Regions from separate parts of the Cloacibacillus sp. genome, predicted to be linked through region 2. Evidence: riboswitches for the same ligand, from Rfam matches in the RefSeq annotation. Region 2 holds a riboswitch; the other holds the start of a gene.
What was found. A riboswitch is a leader RNA that binds a small molecule or an ion and turns the genes downstream of it on or off. The one in region 2 is predicted to bind molybdenum cofactor.
Positions count from the first base shown of each region.

Region 1 (3,416 bases), on a different contig from region 2:
GTACCCACACAGCCGATATCTGCACCCTGTCCGTGGTCTTCCCAGGTGTTGTAGAGGATGACGCCGTCCTTCGTAAGCTCGATGTTGCTGGCCGCTTCGTCGGCGCCGTCGTCGTTTGAGTTGTAGATACCGATCGATACGCCTACGCCGTACTTCTTTTCATCCGTTGAGAGCTCCGCCGCCTTCTTCTTCATCTCTTCGTAGTAGGGGCGGGCCTTCTTCATCATCTCGGGAAGCGGGAATACTTCGGGCGCGTATCCCGAGGGGAACTGTCCGCGCGGATTCTCCGTAAACGGCTCCCACTCGAGGAGGTTCATCTCACGGAAGTCGAAGGGATCGATGCCGCACTTGTTGGCGAGCATGTCCATCGCCGTCTCGCAGCCCCAGTATGTCTGCGGTGCGCCGTAGGCGCGGAAGGCCGCGCTCCAGCGGTGGTTGCTCCAGCAGGTATAGCCGGTGGCGCGCATATTCTCATACGCGTAGGGCGAGAAGAAGAACTGTCCGCCCTTGTTCGTAAGGTCGTTGGCCGATTCGCTGAAGGGGCCGTGATCGACCCACCAGGTCTGCTCCGCTCCGACGAGCTTGCCGCTCTTGTCGGCGCCGACGCGGATGTGCATAAGGAACGGAGAACGCTTCGGTGTGCGGATATTATGCTCCTTCATGTTTATGCGCATGTAGACGGGACGTCCGCAGGCGATAAGGGCGATCGCGAGATAGGGTTCGTTGGTCGGGGCGACCTTATAACCGAAGGAGGCGCCCATGTTGTTCTGTATGACGCGGATCTTCGAGGGAGCCACGCCGATGCCGCGCGCGATCATCATCTGATGGCGGTAGACACAGACCGACTTTGAGGCGATCGTCAGTTTGCCCTCTTCGTCGTAGTAGGCATATCCGCAGTCGGGCTCGAGCACCATATGGGGCTGGCGTGAGCTGAGGAATTCGTCGTCAACGACATATTCGGCTTTGTCGAGATCATTCTTGGGATCGTCGCCCTTTGTGAATACGCGTTTGTTCCAGGCGTTGGGCATGCCATCGTAGCCTTCGATATCATCGTAGACCTTTATCGCGTCGGGAGCCATCGCCTGATAGATGTCGATGAGCTCGGGAAGCTGTTCATAGTCAACCTTGATCTTGGCGGCAGCTTCGCGGGCGTGGGCCTCCGTATCGGCGCAGACTATCGCGGCGACGTCGCCCCACTGGCGGATCTTGTCTCCCTCTTCGACCATGATGCGGCGCTCCCAGCCGTCCGTGAGGGCGGAGGCGCAGCCGACCTGGCCGCGGATACGGTTCGTACCCTTGACGTCTTTGTAGGTGACTACCTTGAATACGCCGGGCATCTTCTCGGCTTCGCTGACGTCGATCTTATTGACCTTCGCGTGGCGCACGCCTTCGACAGAATAGGGATAGGCGAAGAGGAACTCTTCGGGCAGCTTCAGACGGTCGTCATCGCCGAAATCCCAAAGGCCGGTCGCCTTGTAGACCGCGTTCGGACGCGGATAATCGGTGTTCCATACGGAATCTCCCGGCTTGTACATCTTCGCGAGGTCGCCGATCTTCTCTTCTCCGCGGATGATGGCGGCGGCCTTCATGACGGCGTCGACTATCTGCTTGTAGCCGGTGCAGCGGCAGGCCATCCAGTTCTTGCCGAACCACTCGCGAACCTCTTCGCGCGTCGGGTTCGGGTTCTGGTCGAGAAGAGCCTTACCGCAGGTAATGAATCCGGGGGTGCAGAAACCGCACTGGATAGCGCCGCAGACGATCATCGCCCACTGCAGGGCGTGGAGATTGTCGGGGGTGCCTATTCCCTCGATCGTCGTGATCTGCGAGAATTCGGGAACGTTCTTCCAGCGGGTGATACAGGCGCGGACCACCTTGCCGTTGAGTATTACGTTGCAGACGCCGCACTGACCGCAGTCGCAGCCCCGTTTTGTGCCCGTCATCTTCAGCTGGTCGCGAAGAACGGTGAGAAGCGTGACCTCGGGTTTGCCAATTACGCGCCTCGGTACGCCGTTGATGGTAAGATTCTTGACATGATAGCTTGACTGGACCTGTGCCTCTGTCATTTCCTTTGCCATTGAAAATCTCCTCTCTCGAAATGAATTTTTCCATATCCCATGCCATGCCATGCGGGAGCTCTGGAAATAAATAAGAAACCTTGACTGCATTTTCATCGAAAAGAGGAAGCGGTGTACATCGCCCGTTAACGCGGCAAATATATCCTTACCCCTTTCCAATTCGGATGCTCTGCGCATCCCGGGAGGCTTCGCGGTTTCCCGAAAAAGCCCTTGGAGCCTTTCGGCTCACTGGTCGCATCTCCATAGCGTTATTGCGTTAGGAAATGAAACTCGGGGTTGCAACTAAGTTGCAACTATTGTCTAAACTTTCTATACAAATCATACAAAAGTACACAATAATGAGCAATATTTAGGTAGAATATGAGACGTTATGCGCTATTTTGATTAATTTATGGATAATAAAATTTTTTCACAAGTAAGTTGCGAAAAGGCAAGAAAATGAACCGTCATCTGGCAAAAGTACAAAATTATCGGTTCACCGTCGTGAAACCACGATATTTGACCGCTGTCGATTAGTGATAATATCGCGCAACTTTCCCTTCAAAAAATATCTTCCTTATTTAAAGTATAAACGTTTCCGCACAGGCAGATTTTACCCCCCGAAGTATCTGCAGACGGGCCGTCGTAGAAAAATCTATCTACAACTATTAAACGCTGCCTGGGGTTATGGGCGGCGCAGCGGAGCGTCCGTCTTTTTGCGCCGACATAAATAACAGTGCGCGGCGGCGCTGTTTTTTACAAGCTGTTTTTAGGGATTTATCTATAAAAAAACAAAAGAGGGGAGCACATTCCCCCCTTCTATCTTTGTTATGTTTTTTTATTTAAATCTGAATCGGGCGCTACAGCAGCGCCATGCGGTAACGTTTCTCGGGACGGCCCACGCGGCGGTAGGCGTACTCGACGACGACACGTTCGCTCATGGTAAGGAACTCGAGGTAGCGGCGCGCGGTGGAGCGGGAGATGCCGAGATGCTCCCCGACCTCCTGCGCGGAGAAGGTCTCCTCGTTGCTCTTGAGAAATGATTCGATGTCGTTGAGACACTTGAGCTGGAGTCCTTTGGGGATCGAACGGTTGTTGGCCCACGACGGGTCGTGGCTCTTCATCGAGACGAGGGCGTCCAAGTCCTCCTGCTGCCACGGGTGCGTCCTGCCGGTTAGCGAATGGTGGTATATCTGGTAGTTTTTCAGCGCGGCGCGCAGGCAGTCGAAGGAAAAAGGCTTAACGAGAAATTCAAAGACGCCGGCACAGAGCGCCTTGCGCACAAGCTCGGGATTCTCGCCCGAGGAGACTACGATGTAGTCGGTGCGCGAGAAGGATTTACGAAGGTCGTCCAACCCTTCA
Region 1 is NZ_JAJBUX010000095.1:11,493-14,908, forward strand. It holds gene LIO98_RS12005 (molybdopterin-dependent aldehyde oxidoreductase) at 1-2,075, opposite strand, end outside; molybdenum cofactor riboswitch at 2,208-2,363, opposite strand; gene LIO98_RS12010 (response regulator) at 2,915-3,416, opposite strand, start outside.
Region 1: linked by a shared signal. The riboswitch ahead of LIO98_RS12005 (molybdopterin-dependent aldehyde oxidoreductase) and the one ahead of LIO98_RS14720 (substrate-binding domain-containing protein) in region 2 are both predicted to bind molybdenum cofactor.

Region 2 (3,416 bases):
CAGCGCGGCGACAAGGACGAGAAAGCGGGCCTCCCACAGGCTCGTCATCGCAAGCTTCGCGCCCGAGGCTCCCAACGTCATCAGCGTCTGGCGCAGGCGGTTGTCAAGCCCCTCGATCGCCGTCGCCGTATAGGCGACCACGATCGGCGTCCCGAGGATGATCTGCCCGATGGCCATGCCCTCAATCGTAAAGAGCAGGTCCCAGCCGCCAAGCGGACCGCGCCGCGAGATAAAGGCGTAGACGAGCAGGCCGATGACCACGGTCGGCAGCGCGAGCAGCGTGTCTACCACGGTACGGACGCAGCGTTTGCCGGGGAAATCAAAGTACCCGAGAAGGAAGCCGAGAGGCAGCCCGATGAGCAGTATACCCCCCATCGAAACCGCCGTCAGCTGCAGCGTGGTGACAAGGATGTTCATAGTCTCCTCGTCCATTGAGAAGAGGAGACTGAAAGCCTGTATGAATCCGTCCGCTATGAAATCCATCGAATCAGTCCCTGTTTTTAGTTCCGCATAAAAGGGGCGGACGCTTCAGCATTTTCATCCGGCGTCCGCCCTATGTACTGGCTCTGTTAAGCTGTTAGTGGCCCGCGCGAATCTCGGCTTCGGGGAAGAAGAGCTGCTTTCCCTCGACCTTGAAGTCCGCGATATCCTTCTGGACCTTTGAAGAGGTGATCCAGTCGATGTATTTGAGCGCGAGGTCGTATTTGACGTTCGAGTGCTTCAGGGGGCTCACCGCCATGACGCTGTATTTGTTGAGGAGCTCGGGGTCGCCCTCGCAGATGATCACGAGGCCCGGCTTGCCTTTGAGTCCGGCGTCATATTTGATGAAGGTTCCGCGGTCGGTGAGGGTGTAGCCCTTCTGCTCGTCGGCAATGTTGATCGTCTTGAGCATTCCCTGACCCGTCTGCACGTACCACTTCGCCTTGTCGAAATCCTTCACGCCGGCGGCCTTGAGGATCTTAAGTTCGGCGGAATGGGTGCCCGATTTGTCGGCGCGGCTGACGAGAGGCTGCTGTTTTTTCGCTATCGTGGCAAAGGCCTCGGTAACGGGCTTGCCCTTTACGCCCGCGGGATCGTTCGCGGGGCCGATGAGCACGAAGTCGTTATACATGACCTTGCGGCGGTTGGAACCGGCGCCTTCGGCCATAAATTTGTCCTCTGCCGCGGGGTCGTGGGTGAGAACGACGTCAACGTCGCCGTTACGTCCGTACTCAAGGGCTTTGCCGGTACCGACGGATACCCACTGGATCTCAATGCCGGTATCCTTAAGAAGGATGGGGGCGAGGTAGTCGAGCAGGCCTGTGTTGTCGGTGCTTGTCGTGGTCGCCATCCGGAGCACGGGAGCCTTTGCCGTCGCGAGCGAGCCAAAGGCCAGCAGGCAGACGACGAGAAGTAACGCGATAATGGAGCCTTTCTTGTTGATACGCATGGGTTAGAAACCCTCCTCGTGAGATTTGTGTTGCATTACAACCGATATTCAAAACCCGCGGGACGGAGGATAAAAGATTGGAGGCGGCAAGCCTCGGAGATCCCCTTTCCACAACGGGAGACGGTTCCGTTTCCAGAACCGCCCTAACGACTGGCCTCCATGACCGCACGGCCGCAGGAGAGGCAGTTTCAGGGACGTATGCAGGCAAACATACGCGGTAACACCTGGCGGATAAAATCCGCACCGCCGCTATTGTACACTATTTCCGGTTATTATTTCAACAAATAAATCAAGGGAAAACAAGGGGTGTTGGGGTCACCCCTTGCTTAAGTGGAGATTGTGTGTTTTTTAAGCTATCGGCGACAAAATAAACGGGCCGTACCCCCTTGTATAGAGTACGGCCCGTAACATAAGCAACAGCCGTTCTCCTTTCCAAAGGGAGGCTGTCTCGTTTCCAAAACAACCCTGACGGCCTGATAACCATAGATATTTTCCTTAGGTACGCAGGCTCGGAGAACCATATTTATTTTATCATCGGTACTATGGTACAATAAGGAGGATAAAAAGACAAGTCTTTCGTTCATAATTACGTAAAATTTTTTGAAATAATAAAGAGGCGATAGACATGGCGACACTGCACATACCACCCAACATTCCGAAACCGACGCTTCAGGAGATAAGGGAGTGCCCGATCATCAAGCACTTTGACGACCTCGGAATATGGTTCGGCATCAACCCGCCCTGCATCGACGCCAGGGATATGGTGCTGCATATTTCCGACACACCCTACACCATCTATCCCTATCTGCGGCGCGTGCTGCGACGCCTCCATCCCGCCTGGATAGTTCACACGGGTGACTTCGTAGACAATATCAAACTTGAGAAGCGCCCCGGAATGCTTGACCTCTATCAAAAGCGGATAAAGAATTTCCTTTCCATCTTTGAGGAGGAGGACTACGGAGCGATCCTCGTCACTGGAAATCACGACCACGTCCCGACGCTGCTCGAAGAGCCGCACAGCGAGTCGGTGCAGGTATGGACCAGCCCCGGACGATTTTCGCTGGGACAGTTCAGCTTCCGGGCGGGACACACCTATAAAGATGTGAGCGGCGACCCGGCGCAATATAACCTTTACGGACATAACCTCGAATACGCCTCGGGCTGCACGGAGGAGGGGCGTATGTACCTTAACGGACTACAGTCGATGTACCTGATCCACATCTATACCGGAGAGGTGATCTCCATCCCCTACCCTCCGGGGACGGACAACGCACGGCTCCAGCGCAAAAAGGTCTCGTTGTAAATCTATCACGGAGGAGGCAGGACAAAATGATATCGCTGGTAAGGACAGGCCCCGAAAGCATCGCGATCAAACTTTCCTCGGAGGTCTCGGAGATACGCCACAAGCTTGGAGCTTGGGGGACGCTGATCTCGCTCGACGCCGAGAGCGCTCTGAGGAAATACGGGCCGACGCGGAGACTCGTCTTTCTCACCGCACGCTCCGAGGAGGGCGGCCCGCTGTATGAGACCTATGTCTCGGAAAATCCGCTCGAGCTTCTCCTTACGACGCTGATTAACAGCCGTATGACGGGCGGCGTGGACAGCGTCAGCATGATGCCCGGTTATATAATGATGCGTCTCATGGGAAACCTTGAACGCGGCATCAGCGCGATACAGCGGGACATCGGCGGCGAGATCATCGACCGCGACCCCATCTTCCGTCCCGACATCCCTGGCACCTCCTCAATAATATACTTTACGCCAAAATCCCTCGCTAAGAGCATCCCCGTTGAGGACATCTATAAAAGGGCGCTGCTCATCCATACCCGTTCAAAGGGGGCGATCGTCCAGTACCTCTCCGTACACGGCATAGAATACCTCGGAGACTCGCTCGGCACCCCCGACTGGAACGATGTTGAAATAAAAATATGCGACTCCGACGGTCTCTTCGACCTCCACCGCCAAAGGCTGCTCACCGTGACCCAGG
Region 2 is NZ_JAJBUX010000118.1:104,638-108,053, reverse strand. It holds gene LIO98_RS14725 (ABC transporter permease) at 1-483, opposite strand, end outside; gene LIO98_RS14720 (substrate-binding domain-containing protein) at 578-1,429, opposite strand; molybdenum cofactor riboswitch at 1,515-1,635, opposite strand; molybdenum cofactor riboswitch at 1,839-1,956, opposite strand; gene LIO98_RS14715 (metallophosphoesterase) at 2,055-2,732, shown strand; gene LIO98_RS14710 (hypothetical protein) at 2,759-3,416, shown strand, end outside.